Regions from separate parts of the Thermosediminibacter oceani DSM 16646 genome, predicted to be linked through region 3. Evidence: riboswitches for the same ligand, from Rfam matches in the RefSeq annotation. Region 3 holds a riboswitch; each other region holds the start of a gene.
The links. Region 3 has a riboswitch for cyclic di-GMP ahead of TOCE_RS08955 (sigma 54-interacting transcriptional regulator). Riboswitches for the same ligand answer to the same signal wherever they lie in the genome.

Region 1 (7,595 bases), 150 kb from region 3:
TCCGGATAACCGGTAAAGGGACGCGGCGGTTGATCGGGGTCGGTGGGTTCCCCAGCCTCAAGGCTTGCATAAGGTTTGTTCTTCAGTTCCTCCAGCTTACCTTGGGCCAGATTTAAGGCCGTTATTAGGTCTCGCGACTCGGCCGTCCATCGCGCACCGTGTATAAAGGCGTTCATAAGGGGAACAATAGCAGCGACGAGAACCAGGGTGGCTATTAACACCTCCACCAGGGTAAAACCGCCGTTATTCGGGTTATCCTGCTGACTTGTTTTCCCCTTAACTTTTGGCGCCCAAATCACTTTCCCATACCCTCCTTAAGCAATAAAGGCGTTTCTCCCCCAGCCTCCCTGGCCTCATGTGCCCTATTGATATACCAAAACACGTCACCGCTCTGACTAGAACAGAAAAACCTGCTTGTACCAGTCAATAATATGTGAACCCCAGAGTGCCGCAGCAAGCGTGCCCGCTGCAATAAAGGGGCCAAAGGGAATGGCATCCTTCGGCCCTTTCAGCCTGAAAAGCAGGAGAACGGCAGCTACCAGGCCCCCGGTAATCACCGCGAGAAACAGAGCCAGAGCCGCCAGCGGCCAACCTATAAAAAGACCCGCTACCGCGGCCAGCTTTACGTCACCGCAACCCATTCCGCCTTTACTAAATACGACAATAGCAAATAAAAATCCTGCTCCCGCCGCGCTTCCCGCCAGGGACGACCAGACCCCCACATCCCTGGCCGCAAACCCCAGAACGATGGCGGCCGCAAAGCCGGCCAGTACAAGGCGGTCCGGAATAAGGTAGTGTTCCAGGTCGATGAAGGCAGCCGCTATTAAGACGGCGCCGAGAAAAAGATACTTGACCAGGGCCGGCACCGGTCCATAACGATAAAACAGCGCGGCAAACACCGCGCCTGTCAACAATTCCACTACAGGATACCGCGGGGAAATTCGCGCCCCGCAGTAGCGGCACCTCCCCCGCAGGGCGAGGTAACTTGCCACCGGCACGAGATCGCACCAGGCCAGCACGTGCTCGCAGGCCGGACAACGGGATCGCCCCCAAACCACCGTCTCTCCCCGCGGCAGGCGGTAGATGACGACATTGAGGAAACTGCCGGTGAAAAGGCCGAGTAAGAAGAAAAACCCTACCATGAAAAACATAATTTTCACCTTTATAGACTTTCTTTCTATTTACTTAGTAATATTACAGGGTGCTATGTAGGTCCAATCGATTACCTCTTGTTTGCTGAAACATGATATACAGCAAGTTCCGGCAGTTGCTGCTTGGTGGGCACCATCAATGCCAGCATAACTTAATTTGAGATTAAAATATAATTGACTGCGAAGTTAATCTTTGGAAATTAAAATATATACTACATTGCTGGTTTGGCTGTCTTTCATAACCATATTTCCGCCCAGGTCAGCCCTTAATCTGTCGTAAAGATTGTCCGGAACATAATCAACTTCTAGATACCTAGCAGAATCTCCACTTCCCTGGCCATCCCAGTTTACCGCGCTATCATTTTTGTAAGTATACGTCCCGCCCCACGGGTTCTTGTTTGGCCAGCGATCCAGGTATGGCCCGTTCCATCCAGGATAACTATTATCATCAGGCTTATCAACAAGGTAAGAGTAATCATCACTTTGCGGCCATTTTCCAGTATCCGCATAAAAATTCAACACTGCCGTTTTAATCGACTTATAATCTGCCTCAGCCGCTACAACTTTGCTCCTCTCGATAGCATTGAAGGCATTTGGAAGAACTACGGCAGCCAGGATAGCAATGATGGCTATGACTACCAATAGCTCTACCAGGGTAAAGCCCCGCTGGTCTTTTACTTTTTTCCGAAAGCATTTCATCATAAGAAACAACGCCCCCCATCAATTTGTTTTATAAAATGGTTCAGATTACTTTACCGGTTTTCCGCCGATTTCAACCCCCCTTGCAAAATTATATATTATCCTATATTTCCTATATTCCCAAGTATCTGGAAGTAGGGCAGCAATATGGAAATCACAATAAATCCCACCGCACCGCCCAGCATGGCGATCAATAAAGGCTCTATCAGAGCAGACAGGCGGCTGACGGCTTCTTTCACTTCACGGTCGCACAATTCGCTGATTTTCGCCAGAAGGAAATCAAGGGCACCGGTTTCTTCGCCTACGGCGATCATTCCGATGATCATCGGAGGGAAAATACCGCTCTCCTTCAGCGGGTCCGCAATGCCCTTACCATCCCTGACACTTTCCTGTGCCCTAGCTATGGCTTCAGCTACTACCCGGTTTCCCACCGTTCGCCGTACTACATCCATAGCCTGGAGAATCGGAACCCCGCTTCTAAGGAGCGTGCCCAGGCTACGGCTGAAGCGGGAAAGGACCGCCTTCTTGTGGAGCGGGCCAAATACCGGCAGTTTCAGCAAAATACCGTCCAGGCGGTATCTGGCGTTATCTGTTTTGAGGACCCCGTAAGCCACATAAGCCAGAATACCTGCCGCAAAGATCAGGATAGGCCATCCCCGCCGGAGAGCTCTGCTTACGCCCATCACAATCCGGGTCGGGAGGGGCAATGGCACCCCCAAGGCGTTCAGCATGTTTTGAAAAGCCGGGAGAACGAAGACCAGCAAAACGATCAAAACCGCCAAAGCCACCGATACGACTAAAGCCGGATACGTAAGGGCGGACTTGACCTTCTCCTGAAGCTCATGCTCCCGTTCCAGGTGGGCAGCCAACTCCTCGAGGGCCTCATCGAGGGACCCTCCCAGCTCAGCCGCCTCTATTGCATGCACCATTATCGGAGGAAAAACCTGCAACCGGGCCAGCGCTTCGTGAAAAGTCTCACCTCCTTCAAGGCTTCTCACAATCTCTTCAATGTTCCTGCGCAATATTTTATTTTCAGCCTGCATGGCCAGGATTTGGAGAGCCGGGACGATCGGAAGTCCCGCTCCGAGCATGGTGGCCAGTTGCCGGCAGAAAACCGCAAGATCCTGTTTTCCAACGCGGCGTAAAAGTCGTCCTGAATTTATCGCAAACCGTTCCCGCCCGGGGCGAACTTCCACGATAAATAAACCCTTATCCCTTAAAAGCCGGACGACAGCCGCCTCATTTTCCGCTTCTACAGTACCGACCACCGGTTGACCAAAAGCGTCGCGCGCACGATAACTGTAAATCGCCATATCTCCACCTACACTGTCCCAAAAAGACGCACCGGGCTGCTTTGGAAGAACGATTCATACCGTCCCCCGGCAGCCCGGCGGCCGATAGGCTTTATTACCCTTAGGCCCGTAGCTTTGCGCCCCCGGCTTTCACCGGGTTTGCCCTTTACAGGGATTTTTATAAATTTAATTCGGCAAAATTATCCAAAATCCTTCTTCAATTGATATAAATCCGGGTGAATTAATCCCTTTTCACGCAATTGCCTGAGCGACATTTCCATGGTCTGCATTCCGAATCGGCCGCCCGTCTGCATCAAAGAAACGATCTGGTGGGTTTTCCCTTCCCTTATAAGATTGCGCACAGCAGGGGTAGCAATCAAAACTTCCACAGCCACCACCCGTCCTTTGCCGTCAGCCCGGGGCAGCAGTTGCTGGGTAATGACTCCGGCCAGAGTATCCGAAAGCTGGATTCTGATCTGGTTCTGCTGGTGCGGAGGAAAAACGTCTATAATCCGGTCAATGCTCTGGACAGCACTGCCGGTATGAAGGGTAGCCAGCACCAGGTGCCCGGTTTCCGCCGCAGTAATTGCCGTGGCTACCGTCTCCAGGTCCCGCATCTCGCCCACCAGAATAACGTCGGGGTCCTGGCGCAGGGCAGCCCTTAAAGCGCTCGCAAAGGAAGGAGAGTCACTTCCGATTTCCCGCTGGTTCACGATACTCCTTTTATGCGTATGCAGGTACTCTATGGGGTCCTCCAGCGTAATTATGTGACAGCTGCGCCGCTCGTTAATCCGGTCGATCATGGCCGCCAGAGTCGTGGTCTTACCGCTGCCGGTAGGCCCGGTAACCAGGACCAGGCCGTGGGGCTGATCGGCCAGCTCGCCTACCACCGGGGGTAGCCCCAACTCGTCAAGGCTGTGAATAACATCGCCAACCAGGCGTAAGGCAGCCCCTATACTTCCGCGCTGGTGAAAAATATTTACCCGAAAACGCCCCAATCCCGCTGCCGAGTAGGCCAGGTCCAGTTCCTTTCGCTCAATAAATTCTTCCCACCGTTCACCCAAAATCTCCCTTGCCAGTGCTTCAGTATCAGAAGCAGTCAAAGGAGGCCACTGCCCCTGAGGTTCGAGCCGTCCGTGATGCCGGAAGACCGGCGGTAAACCCACCGTCAGATGTATATCCGATGCCCCTTTTTTTATGGCTTCTCCCAGTATTTCCCGCAAATGCATCAAAACTATCACCTGACCTCTGCGCTAAAATTCGCCCATGGACACGCGAATCACTTCTTCCACTGTGGTTAATCCCTGGCCGGCCTTTAAAAGTCCGTCTTCCCGCAAGGTAACCATTCCGCCGGCGACGGCAGCCTTTTTTATTTCCGTAACGGGTGCTTTGGCAGCCACGAGAGAGCGAATTTCATCGGTCATCACCAGGATTTCCTGGATAGCAGTCCTGCCCTGGTATCCTGTGTAATTGCACTGCCGGCAGCCGCGGCCCCGGTAAAACTTTTTGTCTATGTTTTCCCCGAGGAAGGCGTAGGCCGCATCGCCGGGCGCCGGTTCGTAGGGCTCGCGGCACTGCGGGCAGATGAGGCGGACAAGACGCTGGGCCACCACACCGATCAGGGAAGAATTTACGAGAAACGGCTCCACACCCATGTCCAGCAGCCTTGTCACCGCCCCGGCCGCGTCGTTGGTGTGCAGCGTGCTGAAAACGAGGTGGCCCGTTGTAGCCGCCCGGACGGCTATATCAGCCGTCTCCCTGTCGCGAATCTCCCCTACCATTATAATATCCGGGTCCTGGCGCAAAATAGCCCTCAAGCCCGCTGCAAAATCCAGGCCTACTTTGGGGTTTACCTGCACCTGATTGATGCCGGGCAAAAGGTATTCTACAGGATCTTCTATGGTGATTATATTTTTTTCCGGGGAACTCAGGGCGTTTAAAGTGGCGTAGAGGGTGGTGGTCTTGCCGCTGCCGGTGGGACCGGTGATCAAAATCATTCCGTAAGTGCTGCGTATCAAACTTTCATACTGCTCCTTGGTAGCGGGCGAAAAGCCCAGCTTATCGAGAGTAAGGAGCATAGTTTTTTTATCCAGGATACGCAGCACAACTTTTTCGCCATAAACGGTGGGCATGGTGGAAACGCGCAGGTCTATACTGCGCCTCTCCAGCGTTATCTGGAAACGGCCGTCCTGAGGCAGCCGCTTTTCGGCGATATCCATACCCCCCATAATTTTTATTCGGGAAGTCAGGCTGCTAAGCACCCCCGGTGGCAGGCGAAGCACTTCCCGCAAAAGCCCGTCCACCCGGAAGCGCACCAGCACGCTCCCTTCCTGAGGTTCGATATGGATATCGCTGGCTCTGGCGCGCACGGCCTGGGCAATCAGCCGGTTCACCAGCTGAACTGCCGGCGCACCTTCTATACCGGTCTCGGCCGCTTCATCCAGGTCGAAGGAGTCCCATGCGGCCGCAGAGGTATCCGCCGCTGTCTCCTCAAAACCGGCCATGGCCTGATTTTCCAGGAAGGACTGCCAGAAACGGGACAAAGCCGTTTCAATCTCTCTTTCCGAGGCGATGGCCGGTATGATTTCAAATCCCGTAGCCAGGCGCAGGTCATCCAGTGCTGTAAGGTTTAAAGGGTCCGCCATGGCCACCAGCAGTCTATTCCCGTCCCGGCGGACGGGTATAGCCATGTGGCGGCGAGCCAGGCGCTCCGGTATCAGCCGTACCACCTCAGGTTCCAGCTGGTAATCTTCCACTACCACTTTAGGTATACCCAGCTGAAATTCCAGGACCTCCAGGATATCCTTCTCGCTCACATACCCCAGGCGCGTAAGTACCTTGCCCAGGCGCTCTCCGCTCCGCTTTTGTTCATTTAAGGCCTTCTCCAGCTGTTCGGGGGTAAGCATGCCCGCCTCCACCAGCAGGTCCCCCAGCCGGCGTTTACCGTCCACTCATGCCACCTTCTCCCATTCCCAAAAAGTCTAAGTTTAATTAATATTAATTATATCACGCATATAAGGCCATTACTATACAAACTTTGACAGAAAAGGCGGGCATTGCCCGCCTACTTTTATCGGAGACTCTTTTTCATCAAAAAATTAATAAAAACCATTCCCTTATATTCCTTATTCTGCTTTTTCACGCATACGAAGTCGTGTTTTTCAAAGAAAGGCCTTGCGGTAATGCTCGCTTCCGTTGTAATCTCACTTACACCAAGGTTTCTAGCTTCACTTTCAAAAGCCTTTAAAAGGGCTGAACCTATCCCCTTTCTCTGAAAATCCTTATGCGTGTAAAGGGTATTCAGGTAACCCTTCTCCGTTAAATCCCCGAAGCCGACTATTTTATCATCGATTTCCGCCACATAGCAGATATTATTTTCGAAAAAACCGGACCATTTCTCGACCTCCGGCTCTTTCGGCGCCCATACATCAACCTGCTCCGGGGAATAATCCTTTATGTTAATATTATGTACGGTATCGTAAAGCAACTGGAGCATTTGCTCTAAATCCTGCGGCGCATATCTTCTGATCCGCATACGGGAAGCTTCACCTCTTTCTTAAACTTTACACTTCAGAAGTATAACTTGACAGGCCCCTCTTCAGCAAGCCTTGTTTTTTGCTTTTGCTTCGTGTAATCTATAAATGGACTGTATATAAAATTCCCGACACATAGGCTGGAGGTTAAAATGATTAATGAAATTGCTGAAAAGATAAGTAAGTTGAGAAAGCAGAAAGGCCTTACTTTGAAAGAATTAAGTGAAATGACAGGCCTTTCGGTCAGCTTTCTATCGCAGGTTGAAAACGGCTACTCGTCGCTGGCCATAACATCCCTTAAGAAAATAGCCGATGCATTAAATGTTCCAATAACTGAGTTTTTCAGCTCTTACCATAACCACAGCTACCATATCAAATTAAGTGAACAGAAAGTATTCAAAATAGAGGGGAATTCTGCAGAATACGTGCTTTTAAGCGGGGAGTTCCCTAAAAGAACGTTAGAAGCAATGATCGTGTACATCCAACCGGGAGAAGGGCTGGGGAGCAAATTCAGCCACCCGGGAGAAGAATTTGTGTATGTGCTTGAAGGCGCCGTAATCGTCGATATCGACGGTAAAGAATATCTGGTAAAGGCAGGAGAGTCGATACACTACCCGTCGACAATACCCCATTCATGGTTTAATCCTCTAGAGCGGAAGACAAAATTGCTGACCGTGCTAACCCCTATTATTTTTTGATATAGAATCCAAAACCCACATAAGCGCAAGATCGCTTATGTGGGTTTCAAGGAGTTATTCGATAACGGTTAGATTTTTATCGTACCCGGTTAATACTTCGCAACCGTCTTCGGTTACGACCACCAGGTCTTCTATTCTTACACCCACGATGCCCGGAATATATATGCCCGGTTCTATGGAAAATATCATACCCGGTTCAACCCTGTCGGTATTTGCAGCCGA
Region 2 (7,595 bases), 430 kb from region 3:
ATTTCGGCATTAAAGCTCCTCCTCCGCGTTCTTTATTTTACTGAAATAGTACCACAGCCGGAATGTCCATGTCAAATGTTTGTAAGGTTTTTCGTATTTATCCAAAAAAACCTTACATGACCGTTGACTGTTGTATTAGTTTTTGTTAGAATAACGTTAAAAATGGGGAGGTAAAATCCATGGCTTCTGCGGAAAAGGGACTTTACCCGATAGGCACCGTTGAGAAAAAGACGGGGCTCTCCGCCAGGCAGATCAGGTACTACGAGAGCATGGGGCTCGTCAATCCGGTTCGCACCAGCGGCGGGCAGAGGCGTTACACGGAAAACGATGTAATAAGGCTCATCCGGATAAAGCAGATGAAGGACAGCGGTTTTGACCTCAAAACCATAAAGGAGAAAATCCTGGTCTTCGAGCAGAAGCTGGAGGAAATTTCCCTTTCCGACATTAATCCCGCCCAAGTGAAGCTCTCTTCACTTTACCCAGTTTCCAACAGGGCAGTGTTGATGAAGCTGCTGGAAGAAAAATAAAATCCTTGCTTTTTTTGCAAGGATTTAATAAACCTTATGACCTGCCAGATAAGGGTGAAGGTTAGACTTTGCCTTTTCTACGTGTCTTATCATGGCTTTTTCCGCCGCATTGGGGTCTCGCACCGCCAAAGCGTTGTAAATTTCTTTATGCTCTTCCAGCGAAATCGGCGCCCTGCCGCTGCTTTTGATGGATACCAGCCGGGCTCTTTGGATAAAATGGTGAAAATTGGTGAGAACCGATTCCAGGGGCCTGCTCTTGCACGCTCTAAAGATGATGTCGTGGAACCGGGTATCCAGTTCCGAAACTTTATCTATTTCTCCTTTTCCCGTGTAAAATTCCATAAGGTCAAGCACGTCCTTAAGTTCTTTGAGCTGCTCCGGGGTTATCTTTTCAGCGGCCCACCGGGCAGCCAGTCCCTCGATCATTTTTCTAATAGTGTATATGTCTTCCACGTCCTGTTCGGTAATACCCTCAACTATTACCCCCTTGTTAGGGATGCTCGATACCAGCCCTTCCAGCTCCAGCTGCCTTATAGCCTCCCTCACCGGCGTGCGGCTCACGCCCAGTTCCCTAGCTATCTTCAACTCTATAAGGCTTTCACCGGGCTTATACACACCGTTGAGAATGGCGTTTTTCAGGTGCTGGTATATTTTGTTTCGGAGGGAAGACCCCCCTTCCTGGGTTTGGCTGAACATAAAATTTGCCCTCCTCGCTCCACGCCTTCTATGTTTATTTTACTATAGGTTTTTTGATTTTGAAAGCAGGGATTTTCCAGGGCCCAAAATGGTATAATTATAAAGGCATGTGCTGGCGGTCGTGCCGGCACATAAACATCCCATGAACATATCTATAAGGAGGATACGACATGAAATCCTATATATTTGCTCTACTCACGGCTTTATTCTGGGGAGCCGCACCAATTCTGGGCAAAATGGGTCTTGCAAAGCTGCCGCCCTTCCTGGCCCTGTCGCTGCGTTCCTTTACGATAAGCGCCGTCCTGCTCGCTACCGGTTTGCTTTCGGGCAGTTTTAAAAACCTCTCAATAGAAACTAGATCCTTCCTCTTTATCGCCGGGGAGGGTTTAATGGCATCATTGCTCGGACAGCTGGCCTATTATTACGCCCTCAAGTACAGCGAAGCTTCAAAGGTCGTCCCCATAAGTTCTGCTTTTCCGCTGGTCACGGTTGCTCTGGCCTTTCTCTTCCTGCGCGAGAGCCTGACGCTTAAAAAATTTTTCGGCACCCTGCTGGTCATTCTGGGAATTATATTGATAAGGGGTTAGTCCTCATCCCTCATCCTGACAGCCAGTATCTCCCCAAAATACAGGACGTGATAATCCCCGGTGCCGTAGTATAATGCCTTTACCTCGGCCGGAATCTGCTCGGGGTGAAGGGGAGATTTGTAAATGATGCCGCATTCAAAGTGTATATCGCACCCGTCTATTACCGGGGTGTCCACCGTCTTGCCCGGCAGGAGTGAAAGGCCGCATTCCTTGAACTTGTCTACGTCTCTTCCCGATTTGGTGCCGCATATTTTCAGTGCGTCCTTCATCCGATCGTTCAGGGGAAAACTGACGGTGAAACTCGAGGCCTTTTCTATTAGGTCGAAGGTATATCTGGAAGGCCTGACCATTGCCATGAAAACCGGCCTGTGCCACACGTAGCCAAGGGTCCCCCAGGCAATCGTCATTGTGTTTATCGTGTCGCCGCTTTTTACGGTCAAAAAAGCGCCCTTTTTCAGCTGTTCCAGGACTTTTTCGGCTACTTCTTCGATACGAACGTCTTTATACACAGCTCATTCCCTCCAGTAAATTCAAGTTTTGATTTAATAACGCCCCCGCAAAAGCTTAATGCGGGCTTTCTATATAGATTGTAGCATTTTTTTGAAAATAATACAAATAATACGTTGCGGTTTACGGTGTTACTGTTTTAAGTTATCACATAGCCGATCTTTGTCATCGGGCATATAAAAACCCGACTGGAAATCATGTCGGGTCGGCCCATATATTGAATTTCCCTCGAAAGACAAAAAATCCCCGAGCTGCCGAAGGGGGATGTGGATTTGCTTTAAAAGCACCATCGGCAGCCCGGCTACCATAGCATTAAAAGCTTTATATCCGCAGCTTGGCACTCCAGCTTTTCGGCTGGTTTGCACTTTGGTATACTTGTTCATTTCAGGTTAATTATCCCATATATTTTATATTTTGTCAATAATGAATTGTTCAACCAAAAAGCCTTTAGCACCTTTCTGATCACTTGTTAAGGGCTTACGGCCCTTATGCCCACCTTAACATCGTATAGCGCAGCGCACGCCCCCATTTCGGTGGTGCGGGAAGGTATGAGGAAATTGGGACATGCACCGCTTTCCACGTTCCAGCCCGACTCCAGACTGACGGTGTCCTTTCTCATGCCGCGTTCGAAATACACCCTGGCTCTTATGCTACCCATGTCGTTGTAAATTTCTACTTCCTGCCCTTCTTTTAATCCCAGCCGGATCCCCTCTTCGGCACTGATATACACTTTTGGAAAGGGATTTAATTTTCTAATATATTCGGCCACTTGGAATTGAGAGTGTATACGGTACCGGGAATGGGGGGTTATGAAGTGGTACGGGTAGCCGTCGTCCTCGCAAGCAGGAGCCACGTAGGTGGCCGTGGGAGGCTGGCCTTCGGCCAGGGCTTTTTCTGAATAAAATTCGAATTTGCCCGACGGCGTGCGGAATTTTTTATCCTGCCAGGCCACATCCGGCACGAAGGAGTTTTTTATATGCCCCTTTTCTCTTAGAACGGAAAGGTCCACCCCGAATTTTCCAAAAGCCCCGGTGGCGTATTCCAAAAATTCCTCCCGGCTCTTCCAGGGGAAATCCTCAAGTCCGATTCTCCTTGCAAGCTCAATGAAGATCTCCTCGTCGGGCCTTGCCTCCCCGACGGGCTCGATGACTTTGGGGCAGTAAAAAATCCAGGGGCTCCAGGAGCTTACCTTGACGTTTTCCTCCTCGAAAAAGGTGGTGCACGGCAGCACCACGTCGGCCTCTTTTGCCGTGTCTGTCATGAACATGTCTATAACGACAACGGTTTCGATATTGTTCAGGGCCTTTCTCGTCATGGCCGTGTCCGGCACGTTTACGACGGGGTTTGCGTTTGTTATGAACGCTATTTTAACGGGCGGGTCCTGGGCCTTCAAAATTCCGCGGGCCATGCTGGACAGGTCCATGAGCCGCCCGGTCCCGACCGGTGCCGCTCCCTTCACGAAACTTCCTACGTACCAGTATGTATCGATACAGTAGGATACCCCGGCCCCCGGCTTTCCGATGTTGCCCGTAACTGCCGCCAGGGCGTCGACAGCTCTTACGGCGTTGCCGCCTCCCCTGTACCTCTGCAGTCCAAATCCGAGCAGGGTGGTGACGGGGGTATTTTCCGCGTAGAAAAGAGCAAGGCGCACTATATCATCAACATCCACCCCGGTGATCTCCGAAACCCTCCCGAGCGGGTAGTTTTCCAGGGTCCTCCGGAATTCTTCAAACCCATAAGTGTATTTTTCTATGAATTCGCGGTCGATTTTACCCCATTCTACGAGGTACCGGCACGCCCCCAGGGCCAGGGCTGCATCGGTACCCGGCTTCGGACTTATCACCAGTTCGGCCATGCCCTCCATTCCGGTGGTGAGCGGGTTTACTACGGCGATCTTCCCTCCCCTTTCCCTGCACTCCAAAATAAAGGGCATGGAGTGGACATTCGTTGATTTCACGTTTCTGCCCCAGAGGACGCAGCCTCTGGCGTTGGGCAGGTCTTCTATGCTGTTTTGTAAAAGACCTCCGAAGTCGTAAATCTGTGCAACCAGGCCGGCGCTCAAGCATAAGTCTCCCGAGACCCTGGTAATACCGCCCAGGGCGTTGAAAAACCTGGTGTCAAGGTGTTTTGTTGTGACTTCCGACCCGCTGTAGTGGTAGTGAAGCACTGCCAGAGGGCCGTATGTATCCACGACCTCGGTAAGCCTCGCGGCTATGAAATTCAGGGCTTCATCCCAGGTTACCCGCTTGAATTCACCGTTCTTTTTCATAAGGGGATAACGGAGCCGCTCCGGGTGGTAGACCAATTCCACGTAGGAATTTCCCTTGGGACAGAGGTAACCCCGGGTAACCGGATGGTCCGGGTCTCCCTTAACCCCGGTCAGCCTTCCGTTTTCATCCACGTAAGCCAGGAGGGAGCAGCAGTCGATGCAGTCCCGCGGGCACGCAGTGCGGTAAACTTTCATTTTTGCATTCCCCCTGTATTATTTTGAACCTCACTCGACACTGTTTACGGTCACTTTCCCGCCGATGACGTTTACCGTATGCTCGCCCTTCCCGAATATTACTTCTCCGAAAAGGCTTTTCTGCAGGAACGTATCTTTTTCGCTTTCGCCAATCACCTTCCAGTCCGTATTACCCCCCAACAAATATTTACTATCGACCATGGCCTTTACTTTCACATCGGCGCTGTCTTTAACAATTACATCCACATGCCCGGAGTTTTCTATCAGCCAGTTGCTGTTGATTTTGTCGAGCCGAATCTTTAGCGAACCGCGGTTAATCACTTCCACATCTATATTTTCAGGCACGTGGAGGGTATAACTGGTCATTTCGGCGTAAAATCCGAAGCTTTTGTGCCGGCGAGGAGTGTCGAAGGAGATCCGGAGGATTTCGCCGGACCTGTCAAAGACTACATCGCTGGCCGATAAAAGTTCTTCGGCCCTCTCCCTGGAATCCGCCACCACGCTGGCGGACCCGAAAACCGTGACAGCCTTTTCGCTGACCGGTCGGAGGGTTAGTTCGCAGGCCGGACCTTCTATTATTATTTTAGCAACTGTACCGTCGATTTGCATCTTTTCCGGCTCCGCCGCCAGGACAAAATTTTGGGACGATATCGTCTGATTAATGGCCGGAATAATCCCCGTCTCCCACAGACCGTAAAGGCCCAGGGTGAAAAGTCCTGCGAAGCAGATTACCAGTATGCTGAAAAAGTCGAAATCTACCGGTTCCCCCTTATTCAAAAAGGAGTACAGGAGCACTTCCGCTCCCAGCACTATCGGCACCAGCGGCCACCATTTGACGGCATTGAACGCAGCGTCCCTGCCGAAGATCTCGGACGCAAGCAGAGTCACCCCCGCGGCTACCAGTAGTGTGCCCAATGATATGGAACCTACCTTCCACTTTCTCACGGCTCCGAATCTCCCCCTTTTTCTTTAGTTTTTAATCCCGCGCCACCAGTCGTTATCAACTTTATTCCGGCGAAAATCAATATGAAAGAAACCAGCCCCGTGTAAAAGTAGCTGCGCATCCGCCATTCGATGAGCGGGAAAATTATCCTATCCAGAACCGCCAGGCACCCCAGCAGTATGAGGCCGGCACCCGTGAGCCGTGGGTTGCGGTTTATCCACGAGAGCGGAGAATCTTCCAGGTTATCCGGGGGGACATTCCCCTCCGCCCGGTGGATGGCGTCGAAGAGGCTGTAAAACCAGATGATCGGCAGCAAGAAAAGGAAAAAAGACATGTTCAGCCATCCCATCAGGAAGAGGGCCATGAAGAAGGTCCCCATCAGTTCGGCCCCGTACCTCATAAAACCGAGATACATGTGCCCTGCGCCCGGTACCAGCGACAGGGCGGCGGCGATTACAGTCCGGTTGGAAACGCACCTCGGCGCGCTCCGGGCGGGATTTTCGACAGCTCCCTCACCTTCGGCGCCCTTAAGGTATTCTTCCGTTGCTGGCAGATCCACCAGCGATATGGCGTCAACCATGGAGATAAACCAGATCACCAGCAGCGCAAAGGGTAAAAGCATGAAAAATTCATTTTCTCCGGTAATCACGGCTAACCCCATGCCGCCAAAGAGAGCCCCCAGATAAAGCCCCAGGAATATAAATCCCCTAGCGCTGAATCCAAGATAAAAATGGCCCAGTCCCGGTATGAAGGACAGCAAAAATGCAGCAAACCTGCTCTTTTTATTCAATACCAAAACCTCCCTTTCCCGTTTCAAAGTTTATTATCCACTCATTGGCCTTTTTTGCAACTTTTGTCGGCCAGTTCAGGCTGACGCCCTGTTCAATTCTATTTCCCCAGGCTGTGTTCGCCAGCATCCCTAGCTTCTCCGCCACCTTCAGGGACAATCCGGCGGTCATCAGCATAATGGTGATCATGGCGCAGGCCGTGTAATAGGCGATCAATTTATTAAATCCCGGCGTTCGCAAAACCCGTTTCCGGCCAAACTCCAAGAATTCCTTTTTTGCGGCGGCCAACACCTTTTTATCGAAATCCGGCGATATTTTTCGGCTCGCATCGCGCATCTCATCGTCGCCGATCTCGGAAAGAAACAATTCCAAACAGCAGTCACACCGGTAAAGATGCTCTTCCATGTTGCGAAGCTTTTCCGGGGTCCCGCAGCCGTTTTTAAAAAGCATCCATTCCTCTTTGCTGTAGTGCCTCACCCTTTTTCCCTCCCCCACCTTTTCTTAAACAGGGCTCTCGCCCGACTCAAGCGGGACTCAACCGTCTTAACGCTGATTCCTTCCTCCACTGCGATCTCCCGGCAGCTCTTGCCTTCGAAATAATATTTTGCCAGAGTCCTCCCGTAAATCTCCGGCAGCTCCCCCGCCACATGCTGCACTCTCTGCCAGTCTTCCTTCGCCAGGTACAGTTCTTCCGGCGAAGGGGCCTGCTCCGTTCGCAGTACCGATTCTCCGGCCTTTTCTTCCGGCACAATTCGCGAAAGATGCTCCGCCTTTCTCCGGTGGTCTATGGCCTTGTTCACGGCGATTCTCCCGATCCAGGACTTGAAATTATCGAAACGGCACCGGGGAAGGGAGCGGTAAACCTGTAAGAATACCTCCTGGGCTATATCTTCGGCCTCAGCGCTGTCGCTCACGAAATTAAATATTATTGCAAAGACGTAGCCCTTGTACCGTTCCAACAGTTCTTCTAATGCTTCCTGATCGCCGGCAAGGCATCTTTTTGCCAGCTGTTCATCGGACAGCATCGCTCCCCTCCTTTCCCTTTCGTCAATAATATAGACGAAAAATCTTCCCGATACCCTT
Region 3 (7,595 bases):
GTCAATTTTTCCAAAGAGATCGAGGGCTATGGTGGCGGTGTTGACACCGAACAGGCGCTGGTAAATACCGTAGTGCTGACTCTTTCGGAATTTCCCGGAGTGGAGAAGGTAACCATTCAGGTGGAGGGTAAAAGCGGGGTTTTGCCCGAAGGTACCATTCTGGATACGCCCATTTTGAAACCGGCGTATATAAACCCCGCCAATATATGATATAGTTTTAGAGAGGATGGTATTTTTTGGCGAGAGCTGACGGCAGAGAATTCGACGAGATAAGACCTGTAAACATTATACGCCGCTTCAATAAATACGCCGAAGGGTCTGTTCTTATTGAAGCGGGTGATACAAAGGTAATATGTACCGCAACCGTCGACGAAAAAGTACCGCCTTTCTTGAGAGGTAAAGGGCAGGGATGGGTAACGGCCGAATACTCCATGCTCCCAAGGGCCACGGAAATTCGGAATATCAGGGAAAGCTTGAAGCCCAGCGGGAGGACCATGGAAATCCAGAGGTTGATCGGTAGGGCCATGAGATCTGTGGTTGATCTTGCAGCTTTGGGTGAGAGGACCGTATGGCTGGACTGCGATGTAATCCAGGCCGATGGGGGTACCCGTACGGCGGCTATCACCGGTGCCTTTGTAGCCCTGGTGGATGCTTTCAAGTATTTAAAGGACAACGGAATCATTGAAGTTATTCCGGTTAACAGTTTTGTGGCTGCAGTAAGTGTGGGCATTGTCGACGGCGAAAAGTTGCTGGACCTGAATTTTGAGGAGGACTGCAGAGCCCAGGTTGATATGAATGTGGTGATGACCGACAAGGGGCAACTTGTAGAGGTCCAGGGTACCGGAGAAGCTTTTCCTTTCACCCGCCAGGATCTGAACGATATGCTGGATCTGGCCCAAAAAGGTGTTTTTGAGCTGATTTCCATCCAAAAACAAGTTTTAAGCGACGTAGTCGACGAGGTTGGAAAAAATGATGGATCTGGTAATAGCAACTAAGAATAGAGGTAAACTAAAAGAATTTAAAGAAATGCTTTCCGATATACCCTTGAATATAATTTCACTTTTAGACTTTCCGGGGATCGAAGTTGAGGAAAGCGGCAGCACTTTTGAAGAAAATGCGGTCATGAAAGCGAAAAAAGTCTTAGAGCTGACCGGTATCGCGTCCCTTGGCGATGATTCAGGTCTTGAAGTGGCCGCTCTGGGAGGCAGGCCCGGAGTGCATACAGCCAGGTTTGCAGGTCCCGGAGCCGGCGACGTAGACAATATAAATAAGCTGCTGAACGAGCTCAAGGGCGTTCCCTGGGAAAAAAGGCAGGCGAGATTTGTTTGCTGCCTGTGCTTTGCATTACCCGACGGAAGGGTTTTTGTGGAGTACGGTTACTTGAAAGGGCTTATTACCTTTGAGCCCAGAGGTACCATGGGATTTGGGTACGATCCTGTTTTTTTTGTACCCGAGCTGGGGAAAACCCTAGCTGAGGCCACCCCTGAGGAGAAAAACGCCGTGAGCCACCGGGCGAGGGCCACAGAAAAAATCAGAAAGCACATACTTCAATGCACCAGAGGTTGAAGCGGAGGGGCGACATTTGAGAATCGGAGTATTTAGCGATACGCACGGTTTTCTACATTTTATAGATAAAGCCATGAAAGTTGTGGAACCTGTGGATTTGATCTTGCATGCAGGAGACATATCGGCCGACGCTGATTACATCAGGGAAGCGTATAATTACAGGGTTTACGGGGTGTCAGGCAACTGCGACACCGGTTCCGACTATCCGGGTGAGAGGCTGATCCAATTGGAAGGTAAAAAGATACTTCTCACCCACGGCCATGCGTATCGTGTAAAACACGGGTATGAAAGGCTATTGGCCAGGGCAAAGGACCTTTCTGCCGATGCGGTGGTTTTCGGTCATACCCACTGTCCGGAAAATACGCGCGTGGGAAATGTCCTGATTTTCAACCCCGGCAGTCTTGCCCTTCCAAGGTGTGGCACGGGAAGGACTTTCGGTGTGCTTGAGATACGGGACGAGGATATAAAAAGCTCCATAAAGGAGCTTTGAAAAAAGCGAGGGAGGGTTTGAGCTTATGGGGAAAATCTTATTCGGGGCCAAGGTTTCCGAAAAGCACCTCATAAAAACGCGCGAAGTCGCCCCCGACTGGAACATAGTCATAAGCGAAAACCCCGAGGAAAAAATAAAAGAGATAAAAGACGCTGAAGTTTACGTGGACTGGGGATTCAACTTTGAAAGGCAGCTTGTTGAGGCTGCCGAACGGCTAAAATGGATCCAGTCGCTGAGCGCCGGTGTTGAACGCTTGCCCTTTGATCTGGTCAAGGAAAAGGGCATAATTGTAACCAATACCAGCGGAATTCATAAAGTGCCAATTTCGGAGCTGGTGTTCGGCTACATGCTCATGTTTGCCAGAGGGCTGAACCGGTTTTACGAACAGCAGAAAAATAAGATTTGGAATAAAAAAGTAAATACTACGGAGCTATTCGAAAAGACTTTGGGAATAGTGGGGACCGGTAATATCGGCAGCGAGATAGCAAGGCTGGGAAAGGCTTTCGGCATGAAAGTGATCGGCCTTCGCAGGAGCGGCAGGATAAAAGGAGATTACGATGAGATGTACGGCAGCAGTTCTCTGAAAGAACTCCTGTCGAAGTCCGATTTCGTGGTGTGCGCTGTCCCTCTTACTGTCGAGACCCGTCACCTGTTTAGAGAAGAACACTTCAGAGCCATGAAGCCTACAGCTTATTTCATAAACATAGCCCGGGGCGCCGTGGTTGACGAGAGTGCTCTTATAAAGGCACTGAAAGAAGGCTGGATAGCGGGAGCGGCCTTAGATGTATTTGAGGAAGAGCCCCTGCCGCCGGAAAGTCCTTTGTGGGGAATGCCCAACGTCATAATAACTCCACACATAGCAGGCAGCTCCGACCGTTACATGGAAAGAGCCATGAAAGTGGTGAACGAAAACCTGGAAAGATACCTGAAGAATGAGCGATTGATAAATGTCGTCGACCTGGACAGGGGATACTGATAATATGCCCGGTTTGATAAAACCGGGCTTTAATTTTGATTACATAAAAAGCAGGAAATGGCATAAATATGAAGAATAGTAAAAATATGTAAAATAAAATTATTTCCGTCAAGGGCAAACCGTCGAAAGGTAGGGACGCAAAGCCACGGGCCTACGAAGAGACAAGCTCTTCATAGCAGCCGGGCTGCCGGGGTTTAAAATAGATTATAGGATTGTAAAAGACTACCTTTCCAGTGTCCGGCAGAGGTAGTTTTGTTTTAAGTTTAATCGGAATTTGGAGGTGCGCAGGTGAGAAAAGATGGGCTTACGGCAGTTTACGAATTCGAGGACATAGTTGGTCAAAGCCGTGCGATAAAAAAGGCAATAGAAGCGGCAAAGAAAATAGCATCAAGCGATTCAACGGTGCTTATTTACGGGGAAAGCGGCACCGGAAAGGAACTTTTCGCTCAGGCTATACACAATGCTTCCAGGAGAAAGGATGGTCCTTTCGTACCTGTGAATTTTGCCGCATTACCAAGTAATCTGCTTGAAAGCGAACTTTTCGGCTACGAAGAGGGTGCGTTTACCGGGGCTAAGAAAGGGGGAAAACCCGGCCTGTTCGAGGAGGCCGATGGCGGCACAATTTTTCTTGACGAAATAGGCGATGCGCCGCAGGATTTTCAGGTGAGGCTTTTAAGAGTCCTACAGGAGAAGAGAATAATCAGGGTCGGAGGGCTTAAGGCAATACAGTTGGACGTGAGGGTTATAGCTGCTACGAACAAAGATCTCTGGAAAAAAGTTAAGGAGGGCTCTTTCAGGCAGGATCTTTATTACAGGCTGAGCGTTCTACCGCTGTATGTCCCACCGCTGAGGGAAAGGAAAGAGGACATTTTGGTATTACTGGGATTTTATCTGAAAAGGTATACCGATGGAAGGATTACGAATGCATGGGATTTTTTTGAAGAAGATACCCTTGATTACCTGCTTTCGTACGAGTGGCCGGGGAATGTGAGGGAACTTGTAAATCTGGTGGAGTACCTGGTTAGCGTAAAGGATGAGACGACCAGGATCGCCATCGAGGATTTGCCATCACACATGATCTCCGGGATATTGAGCGCTGCAAGCGATCTGAGTGTAAAGGAAAAAAGGGAAGCAATGATATGGATCATGAAGAAAATAAAAGAGAACGACGGCATCGGCCGGAGGGCTCTGGCTGAAATGGCCAAGAGAGAGAACTGGAATTTGGGAGAGGGTATTATAAGGAGAATGATGAAACAGATGGAGCGGGACGGCCTGATTGAATTGAAAATAGGAGCTAAAGGCGCCGTACTGACGGGAAAGGGAAAAGCGTTGCTTGAAATGGTCGAGAACGGCGGAAAATGGGAAGAAGGGATGTAAAGGGCTTCCCTGCCCTCTCCCTGTTTGTCCATCGCGATTGCACCACAATGTTCAGGATGAACGTCCTGAAACTACGAGAAATGGTTTTTGACAAGCTTGAAGGAGCCTATCGCGGTCATTATAAATCCAATTACGGGCAGGATTAGCGATTGGAAGAATTTTTGCATCGCCGGGCTTTTGTATATTAATGGAACTACAGGTATCCTGACGGCGGAATTAAATCCTTCAATGAATAGTCCCGGTAGTCCTAAGAATCCGTGATGTTCGATAAACGCTAGAATTTGCCCGAAATTAGCACATGCATTTTTTAACAAAGCCAGCTTTATAGCTTCAGGGTTAACCGGATAGTTTTTGGGATCGAATTTTGCCAAAATGTCTCTTATCTCTTGTTCGTACTGTTCATCAGCAAAAAACTCAATAAAAATATTGTTTTCTAATTCTATTGTTATTCCACTTGTGCGTTCCACTAAATGATTATTAGGATGAAGGTGAACCCCGCGCAATTTATTCTTTGTATTGGAAATAAACAAAACGTCTTTTGCAAAATAGGGATGGCCTATATCGCTTTCAGAAATATTATTATTATCTAATAAGCCGTTATCATATAAAAACGAAACGAACCTGCGATTTAAATCATTTTTCAATATAAACTCCGTATGGTAAATAAAACTTCTTAATGAAAAACCGGCAAGCAAAATAAAGATTCCCAGTACGGTACAAATTATGCCGATTTTTCTACTCATAAAATCTATCCTTTCTCTGAATAGTCTAATATTATTATAATATTATTTTCAGAATATAAAAAACGACAGAATAATCTTCATAACTGTAAAGTTATGTGGGGGTATAAACATGAATGACTGGGAGTTCACTTAGCACGTAATAACAGGCCGCTTTTCCTTTGAACATGCATATATTTTTTTTTAAGCTAATGGGAAAACGGGACGCTAAAAACGGGATACAATCATCCCGTTTTCCCATTTTATATCCATAATTACCAATAAAAGAGCCCTTTTGGATTGGTACGTTTGTTGCATATACATAATTTCAGACGGCGCCGTCGTAAAAAAATCTTTAGGGAGGTGTCCTGTATGAAGAAGAGGTACATCCCGGTCATACTCATCGCGGCGCTTTTCCTGAACATATTGATACCGGGACTTGGCGCCGCTCAGCCGGGAGGTGTAGTTCCCGGGGAGCCGGTGGAAGCCATCGGCCGGGAAGAGGTGGCCCAAAAGCAACTGGCCGCTGAAAAAATCGACGATTTGCCATTTATCGGGGATCGGGACGAGAATAAGATAGCGGATGACCTCGACGGATTGATCGAGGCTCAAGGGGATGAAAAGGTACCCGTAGTAGTCAGATTGAAGGAAAACCCGTCGGAAAAGGTTCTGAAGGATCTGGAGACGCACATCGGTGTCATTGAGAGAAAAGCCCAGTGGGAGAAGGCATTGAAGGGCTTTTCGGCGATGATGACACCGGAGCAGATAAGAGCCCTGTCGAAGAACCCGATGGTCGAAAGAATCGATATGGACCGGGAAGTAAAGGCGTTTATAAACACCGCTACGCAGTGGACGGGAGTTCAGGCGGCCAGAAGTGATTTTGGCGTCGACGGAGATAGGGACGGCAACAAGACTTCGTATTCCAAAAACGATGTGGTAATAGCGGTCCTCGACACAGGCATAGACGCAGGCCACGTAGACCTGGATGGCGGAAAGGTAATAGGGTGGTACGATGTAATCAACGGAAGGACTACTCCCTACGATGACAATGGCCACGGCACCCATGTGGCCAGCATCGCTGCGGGTACCGGCGAGGGGAACCCGGCTTATAAAGGCGTGGCTCCGGGGGCGGCTCTGGTAGGAATAAAGGTCCTGAATTCCGCCGGGTCCGGCACGATCAGCGGGATAATTTCGGGCATCGAGTGGATGATCCAGAACAAGAATACCTACGGCATACGCATAGGCAACATGAGCCTCGGGGCAGCGGGCTCTTCCGACGGAACTGACAGTCTGTCGCAGGCGGTAAACAACGCGGTGAACAACGGCATAATAATGGTGGTTGCTGCGGGCAATGAGGGGCCGGCCAGGTACACCATAGGTTCACCTGCCGCAGCGGCGAATGCTATAACCGTGGGCTCCCTCTACGACCCGGGTGAAAGGGGATGGGTGCTGTCCGAATTTTCCAGCAGGGGACCTACGGCCGACAATCGCATAAAACCGGATATAACCGCTCCGGGCAGCAATATCACCGCAGCCAGGGCGGGTACCACCAGCGGTTACGTGACCTACAGCGGTACGTCCATGGCGACGCCCTTCATATCCGGTGTTATAGCGTTGATGCTGGATGCCAACTATGCGCTTACTGATTCCCAGGTTAAGAACATCCTTTACTCCAGCGCCAATGTGAAAGACTTCGGGCCCTCGGGCAAGGACATCGATTTCGGCTACGGCATAAACCTCTCGTACAACTGCATTAAACAGGCAGGCGGATTTGCCGGCAGCTTCTCCGACGGCATAGGGTTCTCCTTCATTCAGGACAGCCTGTCCGGCACGGGCAATACCGACTGGTGGCAATTCGACGTGACCGATACTACAAAGCCCATCGGAATCACCTTCGTAATGCCGAATCACACCTCCTCGATAGATTTCGATATATACCTCTACGATCCGAACGATACCCTGGTCGCCAGTTCCACGGGAACCGCGAGGCAGGAACAGATTCGCTACACGCCTACCAAAACCGGCACATACAAACTGAGGGTTTACTCGTATAGAGGCTCCGGAAACTACTGGTTCAATGTCAGCTGGAAGTGATGCGAAAGTTATATCCCCTCTTCACTATAAAAAAGCAGAATAGAGGCGATAAAGCCTCTATTCTGCTACTTATACACCATTCATCATACCGGTCAGTTGCATTACCTGGATAGACTTAGTTAAAATGGAGGAGGCGGGCGATAAAGAATAGGTTGATGGGCGTGTTTTCCGGTTTGCTGTTTCGAGAAATTGGGGAAAGTGTCTAGAATAGGAGAGATTCGCCGTGAAATGGTTTAAAGGTTTTCTGGTTGTGGTTCTATGCTTTACGTTGATTGCAGTTATTGGGACGGAGGCATTGAAAGCGCAGGATTCGGAATTAACAAAGGAGCAACTGCAAGACATTGAAAATGCGAAAATTCGAACGGAGAGACTG
Region 4 (7,595 bases), 970 kb from region 3:
CGGTTCTCTTCACCGTATCCATAGTGTTCTGTGTAATGGACTCCAGGTTTTCCACTAAAGCCTGCATCATTGTGGTGGTATCCTCGACTGCCGCAGATATATTCCCTGTATTCTGGGCCATATCCTGGGCTCCGGCCGAAATCTGGCTAACGGTCTCGGCTACCTGTTCGGCAGCCTGGGCGGTATCCTGAGCTCCCTGCGATATCTCCCTTATAGCCTTTTCCAGGTTGGCAATGGCGGTGCCCATGAAGCCGAGAACTGTTTTAGTATTTTCGAGCATTTTCTTGAGAGAGCTGCCGAGGGTTCCGAGTTCGCCGAAAAATCCCTCGGGTACTTCTACCCGGAGGTCCCCCGTTGCCAGGGTATCGGCCACCGCCGTGAGCTTAAGTATGGGCGAAGATAACTGCCGGCTGAAAACGACGGCTGCAGCGATGACGATAACCGTCACGACCAGGATCAGGGTGATGGTGGACCAGAAAAAGCTTTTCAGTCCCGCGTATACTTCGTCCGACGAGGCGGTGACGCATAAGGACCATCCGGTGTTCTTAACCGGGGAGAAGGCGGCAAGTTTGTATTCTCCGCTGTATTCATACCTTACGGTGGCTTCTTCGCCCTTTATCATGCGTTCCCCGACCCTGTTCAACGACTCGGACTCGGTCTTTGTTATGTTCATGTTCATAACCATCTTTTCGTCCGGATGGGCTATGGTGGTGCCCATTTTGTCCACCAGGAAGGCATACCCTGTGGTACCGTATTTTACCGAGTTTATGATGTTGATAAGGGCGTTCGCGTTTACATCGGCACCTACTATGCCGGTTATACCGCCCTGACCTTTCACGGGGGCCACTATGACCAGAATTTTGTCACCGGTTACCTTATCGATGACGAGTTCCGATACGGTGGTTTTGCCCGTAGACATTATTTCCTTGAAATACTGCCGGTCGTTGATATCGGTGATTGGCTTGGTGATGTCGTCGTTCAGGTACGAGTAAACTTTGCCGTCAGGCGTGGCGTACCAGAGGAGCTGGACGTCCGGTGCTGCAGGCTGTACCGTTTTTAATATGGGGATTAAACTTTCTAAGTTACCGCTCTTAATTACGGGATTTTCCGCGAGGGTTTCCAATATCTCCATTCTTTCGCTGACCCAGAGGTCGATAACGCTGGCCGCGGATACGGCCTTTCCGAGTAGTTCCCGGTCGGCTGCATGGGTCAAGTTGTTTTTTGAGGTGCTGTAGTTGAAGAAGCTCAAGACTATAAGGGGTACGAGGGATATAAGAAGGAACAGAACGGTCAACCTTGTCCTTATTCCACCACTTATTTTAATTCCCTTCAGCTTTTTCATATGTATCCTCCTTCGAGAAATTTTTTAGCTGGTCTTTTTCTGCCACATTGAGTATTTCACTCGTTTTAATAAGTATTACTATATTATCTCCCATCTTTGCCAGCCCATGGATGAAGCGGGCATCGATGGTCAAGGCCTCTGGAGGTTTTTCCAGGTCTTCCTCTTCCAGTGCCGCTACTTCGGTGACATAATCCACTATGAGCCCCGCCGTGGTTTCATCGATATTTACCACAATGATCCTGGAGTCTCTTGTTATTTCACCGTCGGCAAGGCCGAACCTCTTTTTGAGGTCTATCACGGGAATGATTCTCCCCCTTAAGTTTATTACCCCTTCGATAAAATGAGGGGCTCTGGGGATATGCGTTATTTCCATCATTCTGATGATTTCCTGCAGATCGAAAATGTCTATGCCGTAAAGTTCCTTTCCGAGGCCGAAAACTACTACTTGTCTCAAGCTCTCCCTCCTTTCCTGTAATAAAAAAAGCAGCCTTCAAAATGTAATCAAAGATTTGGCTGCCCTGGTTGGAACCTTTCCTTGGCCGATGGCCTTTCAATGAGCCGGCAACCTGGCAGCCGTAGCTCCATCATCAATGGAGCCGTAGGCCCATGGCTTTGCGCCCCTGCCTTTCGACAGGTTTGCCTTTTATCGGCGGTATATGTCGAATTACGCAAAAAATAACTACTAATATTTTACATTTTTTACTTTTACATAGTCAAGCTATATTTTTCCATATCAGAAAAATCGTATTTACAATACAACTTATAGCGGCAAAGGTTGCGGCTTGCGCCGGAAATCTTTTTCACCAAAACGGGAATTCCTCTTCGAATTGGGAGAACCGCTGGAAAGTTGAAAAAGGTCCCGCCGGAGCAGGATTAAGGATTTATTTGGAGAATATATATCGTGACAAAGATGGGAGGGATATTTTATGGCGGTAATGTGGACGGAGGACCTTTCCACAGGAGTAAGTCTGATCGACGAACAACACAAGGAGCTTTTCAAAAGGGTGAACGACCTGCTTTTGGCCTGCTCGAAAGGGAAAGGTAGGGAAGAGGCCGTAAAGGCCATTGATTTTCTAGGTGAATACATCGTCATGCACTTCGGCGCCGAAGAAAAATACATGCGGGAAAACGATTTTCCCGGCTACCAGGCACATAAAAAGCAGCATGACGGCTTTGTAGCGGAATTCAAAGAAATAAAGCAAAGAATGGAGCAGAACGGCCCTACGGTGGACCTGGTGGTAAAAATAAACCATTTCCTCATCGATTGGCTTATAAATCACATCAAAAAGACGGATAAAGCGCTGGGAGCGTTTTTGAAGAATAAGATTTGAAGTAAGATAGCTAGCTGAGCCAATTTGGGGCTGGTAACCCCCAACTTAAAATTTTTTAATAATAAAAAATCAATGAGGTAATTGGAAAACATTGCATTAAATGGTATTATTATATTATCGAGTAGTATATTATACAGTATAGTGAGGCATTAAAGGGACTACCGACTATGGGACGGGGTGAAATCCATGAGGTGTTCGTCGTGATAAGGGTTTTGGTAGCGGATGATTCTGCGCTGATGAGGCTCATTATAAAGGACCTGCTGGAAAAGGACCCCGAAATAAAGGTAGTGGATACCGCCGGAAACGGCAGGGAAGCCGTCGAGAAAGCCGAAAGGCTAAAACCCGACGTCATTACGCTGGACGTTAATATGCCGGAGATGGACGGGCTTTCTGCTTTAAAAAAGATCCGTGAAAAAAAACTGGGCAATGTTTTGATGCTTTCGTCCCTGACCCGGGAAGGCGCCAGCGTGACCATCAAGGCTCTGGAGCTCGGCGCCTTTGACTTCGTGGCAAAGCCCGGAGGGAGCATATCGCCCGACATAAAGGAATTCGCGGATGAAATAATAGCCAAAGTGAAGGCCGGCTATAACGCCCGGGATATCCGGGAAAGACCGGTAAATCCGCCGGCGCCCGGCATACATTTCACTTCAGAAATGAAAGCCGTGGTCATCGGGATTTCCACCGGGGGCCCCAGGAACATAATGCACGTTCTCCCTTTCATTCCCCCCGATATAAATGCAGCCATCTTCCTGGTGCAGCACATGCCTCCGGGGTTCACAGGCCCTTTAGCGAGGAGGCTTGATGAGCGTTGTGCTTTGAAGGTGGTGGAAGCCGAGGACGGCATGGAAGTAAAACCCGGCACCTGCTATGTGGGCAAGGGGGGCTACAATATGCTTCTTTCAAGCGAAAGAAATGGCTTCCGGCTGGTGGTGACCGATACCCCGAAATACAGATTCATGCCTTCGGCGGATGTCACGATGGATTCGGTCCTCACCATTTTCCGGGAAAATACCATAGGGGTTCTGATGACAGGCATGGGCGATGACGGAGCCGGGGCGATGGTAAGAATAAGAAAAGCCGGTGGCAGGACGATTGCCGAGTCAAAAGAGACAGCGGTAATATTCGGAATGCCCCGGGCGGCAATTGAAAGAGGAGGGGCAGAGTTTATCCTCCCGAGTTACGAGATACCGGCAAAAATAACCGAACTGACAGGAGTGAGGAGGTTAAATGCAAAAGAGTGACGGGGTTACAGTCGATTTTTTAAAAACCTTGTTAGATTCGATTAACGTCAACCTGTGCGTCATAGGAGAAAGCGGGGAAATTCTGCTGGTGAACAAAAGATGGGAGGAGTTTGCCCTAAAGAATGGTATTGACAACGTTGGCACGGTGGGTCCCGGAGTCAATTATTTAGAAGTACTGGAAAACGCCGTTCGAAATGAACATACGGATTCGGAGGTGGCAAGGGCTGCCCGGGAGGGGATAAGGGAGGTCCTGGAGGGAAAAAGCGAAGGGTTTTACCTGGAATACCCCTGCCGCTCGGAGAGCGAGGACCGGTGGTACCTGATGGTGGTATCCAGGATCGATTGGGATCCGGTCGCGGCGGCCATTTGCCATATAAACATCACAGAAACCAAAAGAAAGCAGGTTCAGTTGAGACTGAACATATACGATGAGCTCACCGGCCTTTACAACCGGTGGATGTTCCGAAAAGAATTGAAAAAACTCCGCCGAACCGACGAGCTGCCGGCGGCCGTAATAGTGTACGACCTGGACGGACTGAAACTCATAACCGATGTGCTGGGCAGTGAAGCCGGGGATAAACTGCTCAAGGCCTTTGCCGACATCCTAAAGAGCAGCTGCCGGGAAAAGGACGTGGTGGCACGGATAGGCGGCGACGAATTCGGCATTATAATGAGGGGTTGCGATGAAAAGATCGTTGATTCCTTCATAAAGAGAATCATGGCGAAGATCGAAAATTTTAATTCGAAAAATGAAGATCTGCACCTGTCGGCATCTTTTGGCTACTCGGTAAAGCACCACGGCTTTCAGGACATTTACAAAGTGTTCAACGAAGCACGCTGCAATATGTATACAAACAAGCTGCTGAAGAGGCGGTCTGCCAAAAATGCCATAGCTCGCATTATAACCAGGAAGCTCCAGGAGCGCAATCGTGCACGGGAAGAACGTATAGAAAGGCTTATAAGGCTCGCCGAGGCCTTTGGGAAAAAGCTCGATCTTCCGCCGGAGGATATGGAAAAGTTTTTACTGCTATGCCGCTATCACGACGTAGGAGAGATAAGCCTTCCGCCGAACCTGGTTAAAAAAGGGAGGATGACCTGGGAAGAGAGGGAAATATTGCAAAAGCATTGCGTCGCCGGCTACAGGATAGCCATTTCCGTGCCGTCGATTTCCGGGATTGCGGACCTAATCCTGAGCCATCATGAACATTACGACGGCAGCGGCTACCCCTTTAAGCTGCGGGGAAAGGAAATACCGTTCCTGTCCCGGGTCTTTGCCATAATAGACGCTTATGAAGCCGTGGTTGGCCAAAGGCCCTACAGGAAACCGTTGAGCCACGAGGAGGCCGTAGAAGAATTAAAAAGGTGCGCCGGCACCCAGTTCGATCCTGACCTGGTGAAACTATTTACCGAAATGGGACCGGTGATTTAAGCGGCGGATGATTTCTTCATCCGCCGCTTTTACTGAGGAGCCTTACCAGGAGGTTTATCAGTTCCTCCCTCAATTTTCCGCTTTCCTGAAGGCAAGCGGGTTCCGGCTCCCGGACCTGTTCGGCCTTTGCCGCCACCCGGTGCTTTTCCTCATAGATTCCCGCAATGAGTCTCGCGTCCTTCATATACTCCAGCAGGGTGGCTTTGCCTAAAAGGACCCTCAGCCACTTCCCGCAGGCGAGAAGTACCCGGCAAAAGGAGCCGTTTTCTTCGATGTCCCGGATTTCGTAATAGGAAAGATAGCCAACGGTGCCGTCGTTTTCTCCCAGGGGCCTTTCCCGGAATTTCACGGGGATGAGTATGAGGGAGGGCGAAAGCGGCACCGGCACGTAGTTTCTCCTGTTGACGGCCCTGCCGTAATTTTCCCTGACGGCGGCGAGATCCACCCCGTAAGCTCTGGCGATCCGCCTTATCACGGTCCTTGTGGTATTCCCTATCAAATGCTCTTTCCCGTCCGAAGTAATCACCAAAGTTACGTTTCCTGCTCCGGCTTCGTATACCGGCACCACGGCGGCAATGCCGGCCTTTATCAGAACCTCCGTATCCTTCATCTTTCACCACCTCCCAAATTCTGGCGAAGGCGAAACTTTAAGACAATTATATCCAAACACATGTTCGGTGTCAAGGTCAAAAAGAAAAAACAAACCTATCGCCGGGGCACTCGGTCCTGGCTCCCGGTACCTTCGAGTGGCCAAGCACCCCCGAAGGCGGGATCGAGTAGACATCCATAAGGAAGCTGACGAGTTTTTTTAAAGCCTTCAGCTGGGCGGCGGTGGGCTCGGGGTGTCCCTTTTTGCCGGAGGGGTTGTCCCGGGAAGAAAAGTTTCCCGTCAGAGCGATGCCGATGGACCGCATATTCATCCCTGAGGCGGTGCAGTGGGCTCCCGGCGCGAAGTCGGGCCTGCCTTTTTCAACGCTGCCGTCGGCCCTTATAAGGTAATGGTAGCCAATGCTGATGACAACGCCGCCGTTACAGCAGGGAAATCCCCGTTCCCTGTACTCCTCGACGAGAGAAAGGGGCTCCGTAATTTTCACGCCGAAGCCCCTGGCCGCATGAATCCTGTTGATTTGTAAAGCCGAAACGTCATGGCCTGCGGTATGATGGATCACGATAAAGCGCGGGTAAAATCTTTCCATAATATATCACCTCCCCGAAATATCACGCGCTTCTGGAGGGGTTTTTGAGCCCCTCTATGACCATGGCCAGTTCGTGGATGCTCGCCGTGAGGCTTTCCATTTTGGCCTCGATCCTTACCAGCAGGTATACGGAGACGGCGATGGGAAACCCCACGTTGGCCACCTGAGCCATGAAATCTTCCATATCTCCCACCTCCAGTCTCAATATTAAAACCCCGGGCCGGAGCCCGGGGAAGGATTTACTCGCCGGGTATGATTTCCACGGCATCTCTGATGAGAATTCTGGCCCCCAGGGCTTTTACGATGTCCCCACCGCTGGTGGCGAAGAGGTTCCGGGAGACTACCAGGTCCATTACCGGCTGTATTTCCTGCGGGGTGAGGTTTTCCTTCGGGTCGGGGATCTGGATCCGGGTGGTCCTGCCGGATTCGTTCTGGAAGCTCATCTCGAGGATCTGGGCCATGCTTTTGCACCTCCTTTCCTGAAATTAGCATGCGCCGCATTACTGTTCAGTCAGCTCGATTTCCACCACCTTCCTGAAGGAGTCCACCGGGTAGTTCTGAAGGCCGGCCAGGGCTTTGGCCACTTCCATTACGTCGGCGTCGGGAGCCGAAGTCTTCAGGTTCCTGAAGGACCTGGTCCTGGTGATGGGCCTTCCGTTGTCGCCGGTCCCGGTCTGGACCACAATCTGGAGGGTGGCCTCAACGGGAGTTGCGATAACCGCCATCGATTTCACCTCCTTTCTGCGGCCCCTTTCGGCCGCCGCTTGCGATTTCACCTTCATTATACTTCCGACTACGGAAAAACAAAAAAACCGGCCGGGAGCGGGCGGGCTCACCGGCCGGAGACGAGCTGTACATAATTTTAATGTTTTGGTCCGACTACCCCGGCGAAAGGCTTTTACTGGTTAGATTCTTTACACCGCCGGAGCCGGTTCATTATACTTTAATGAAAAATATGGTATAATATACGCAAGGCTTTCAATATTTGCCAGAGAATCAGCCCATCCTGAATGGATTCGGGCCTTATTTTATCTATATTTAAACGTAAGAAGGTGG

Region 1: linked by a shared signal. The riboswitch ahead of TOCE_RS09700 (type II secretion system F family protein) and the one ahead of TOCE_RS08955 (sigma 54-interacting transcriptional regulator) in region 3 are both predicted to bind cyclic di-GMP.
Region 2: linked by a shared signal. The riboswitch ahead of TOCE_RS11160 (flavin reductase family protein) and the one ahead of TOCE_RS08955 (sigma 54-interacting transcriptional regulator) in region 3 are both predicted to bind cyclic di-GMP.
Region 4: linked by a shared signal. The riboswitch ahead of TOCE_RS02380 (chemotaxis protein CheW) and the one ahead of TOCE_RS08955 (sigma 54-interacting transcriptional regulator) in region 3 are both predicted to bind cyclic di-GMP.

The regions. Positions count from the first base shown of each region.
Region 1 is NC_014377.1:1,932,608-1,940,202, forward strand. It holds gene TOCE_RS09685 (type IV pilus modification PilV family protein) at 1-299, opposite strand, end outside; gene TOCE_RS09690 (prepilin peptidase) at 396-1,151, opposite strand; gene TOCE_RS09695 (type II secretion system protein GspG) at 1,338-1,853, opposite strand; gene TOCE_RS09700 (type II secretion system F family protein) at 1,949-3,163, opposite strand; cyclic di-GMP riboswitch class I at 3,229-3,316, opposite strand; gene TOCE_RS09705 (type IV pilus twitching motility protein PilT) at 3,343-4,371, opposite strand; gene TOCE_RS09710 (GspE/PulE family protein) at 4,396-6,093, opposite strand; gene TOCE_RS09715 (GNAT family N-acetyltransferase) at 6,213-6,677, opposite strand; gene TOCE_RS09720 (helix-turn-helix domain-containing protein) at 6,828-7,373, shown strand; gene TOCE_RS09725 (M24 family metallopeptidase) at 7,428-7,595, opposite strand, start outside.
Region 2 is NC_014377.1:2,213,598-2,221,192, forward strand. It holds gene glnA (type I glutamate--ammonia ligase) at 1-10, opposite strand, end outside; gene TOCE_RS11145 (MerR family transcriptional regulator) at 180-527, shown strand; gene TOCE_RS11150 (GntR family transcriptional regulator) at 552-1,223, opposite strand; gene TOCE_RS11155 (EamA family transporter) at 1,394-1,810, shown strand; gene TOCE_RS11160 (flavin reductase family protein) at 1,807-2,319, opposite strand; cyclic di-GMP riboswitch class I at 2,606-2,691, opposite strand; gene TOCE_RS11170 (molybdopterin-containing oxidoreductase family protein) at 2,787-4,781, opposite strand; gene TOCE_RS11175 (hypothetical protein) at 4,812-5,726, opposite strand; gene TOCE_RS11180 (hypothetical protein) at 5,723-6,514, opposite strand; gene TOCE_RS11185 (hypothetical protein) at 6,507-6,989, opposite strand; gene TOCE_RS11190 (RNA polymerase sigma factor) at 6,986-7,537, opposite strand.
Region 3 is NC_014377.1:1,780,848-1,788,442, reverse strand. It holds gene TOCE_RS08980 (GerMN domain-containing protein) at 1-210, shown strand, start outside; gene rph (ribonuclease PH) at 237-995, shown strand; gene TOCE_RS08970 (XTP/dITP diphosphatase) at 970-1,566, shown strand; gene TOCE_RS08965 (metallophosphoesterase family protein) at 1,583-2,056, shown strand; gene TOCE_RS08960 (D-2-hydroxyacid dehydrogenase) at 2,082-3,032, shown strand; cyclic di-GMP riboswitch class I at 3,136-3,224, shown strand; gene TOCE_RS08955 (sigma 54-interacting transcriptional regulator) at 3,321-4,409, shown strand; gene TOCE_RS08950 (hypothetical protein) at 4,481-5,152, opposite strand; gene TOCE_RS08945 (S8 family serine peptidase) at 5,501-7,222, shown strand; gene TOCE_RS11725 (cell wall-associated hydrolase-like protein) at 7,446-7,595, shown strand, end outside.
Region 4 is NC_014377.1:470,232-477,826, forward strand. It holds gene TOCE_RS02375 (methyl-accepting chemotaxis protein) at 1-1,342, opposite strand, end outside; gene TOCE_RS02380 (chemotaxis protein CheW) at 1,320-1,796, opposite strand; cyclic di-GMP riboswitch class I at 1,900-1,993, opposite strand; gene TOCE_RS02390 (bacteriohemerythrin) at 2,269-2,673, shown strand; gene TOCE_RS02395 (protein-glutamate methylesterase/protein-glutamine glutaminase) at 2,874-3,914, shown strand; gene TOCE_RS02400 (sensor domain-containing diguanylate cyclase/phosphohydrolase) at 3,901-5,343, shown strand; gene TOCE_RS02405 (hypothetical protein) at 5,360-5,953, opposite strand; gene TOCE_RS02410 (peptidoglycan recognition protein family protein) at 6,030-6,539, opposite strand; gene TOCE_RS11830 (YvrJ family protein) at 6,562-6,723, opposite strand; gene TOCE_RS02415 (DUF2922 domain-containing protein) at 6,779-7,000, opposite strand; gene TOCE_RS02420 (DUF1659 domain-containing protein) at 7,040-7,264, opposite strand.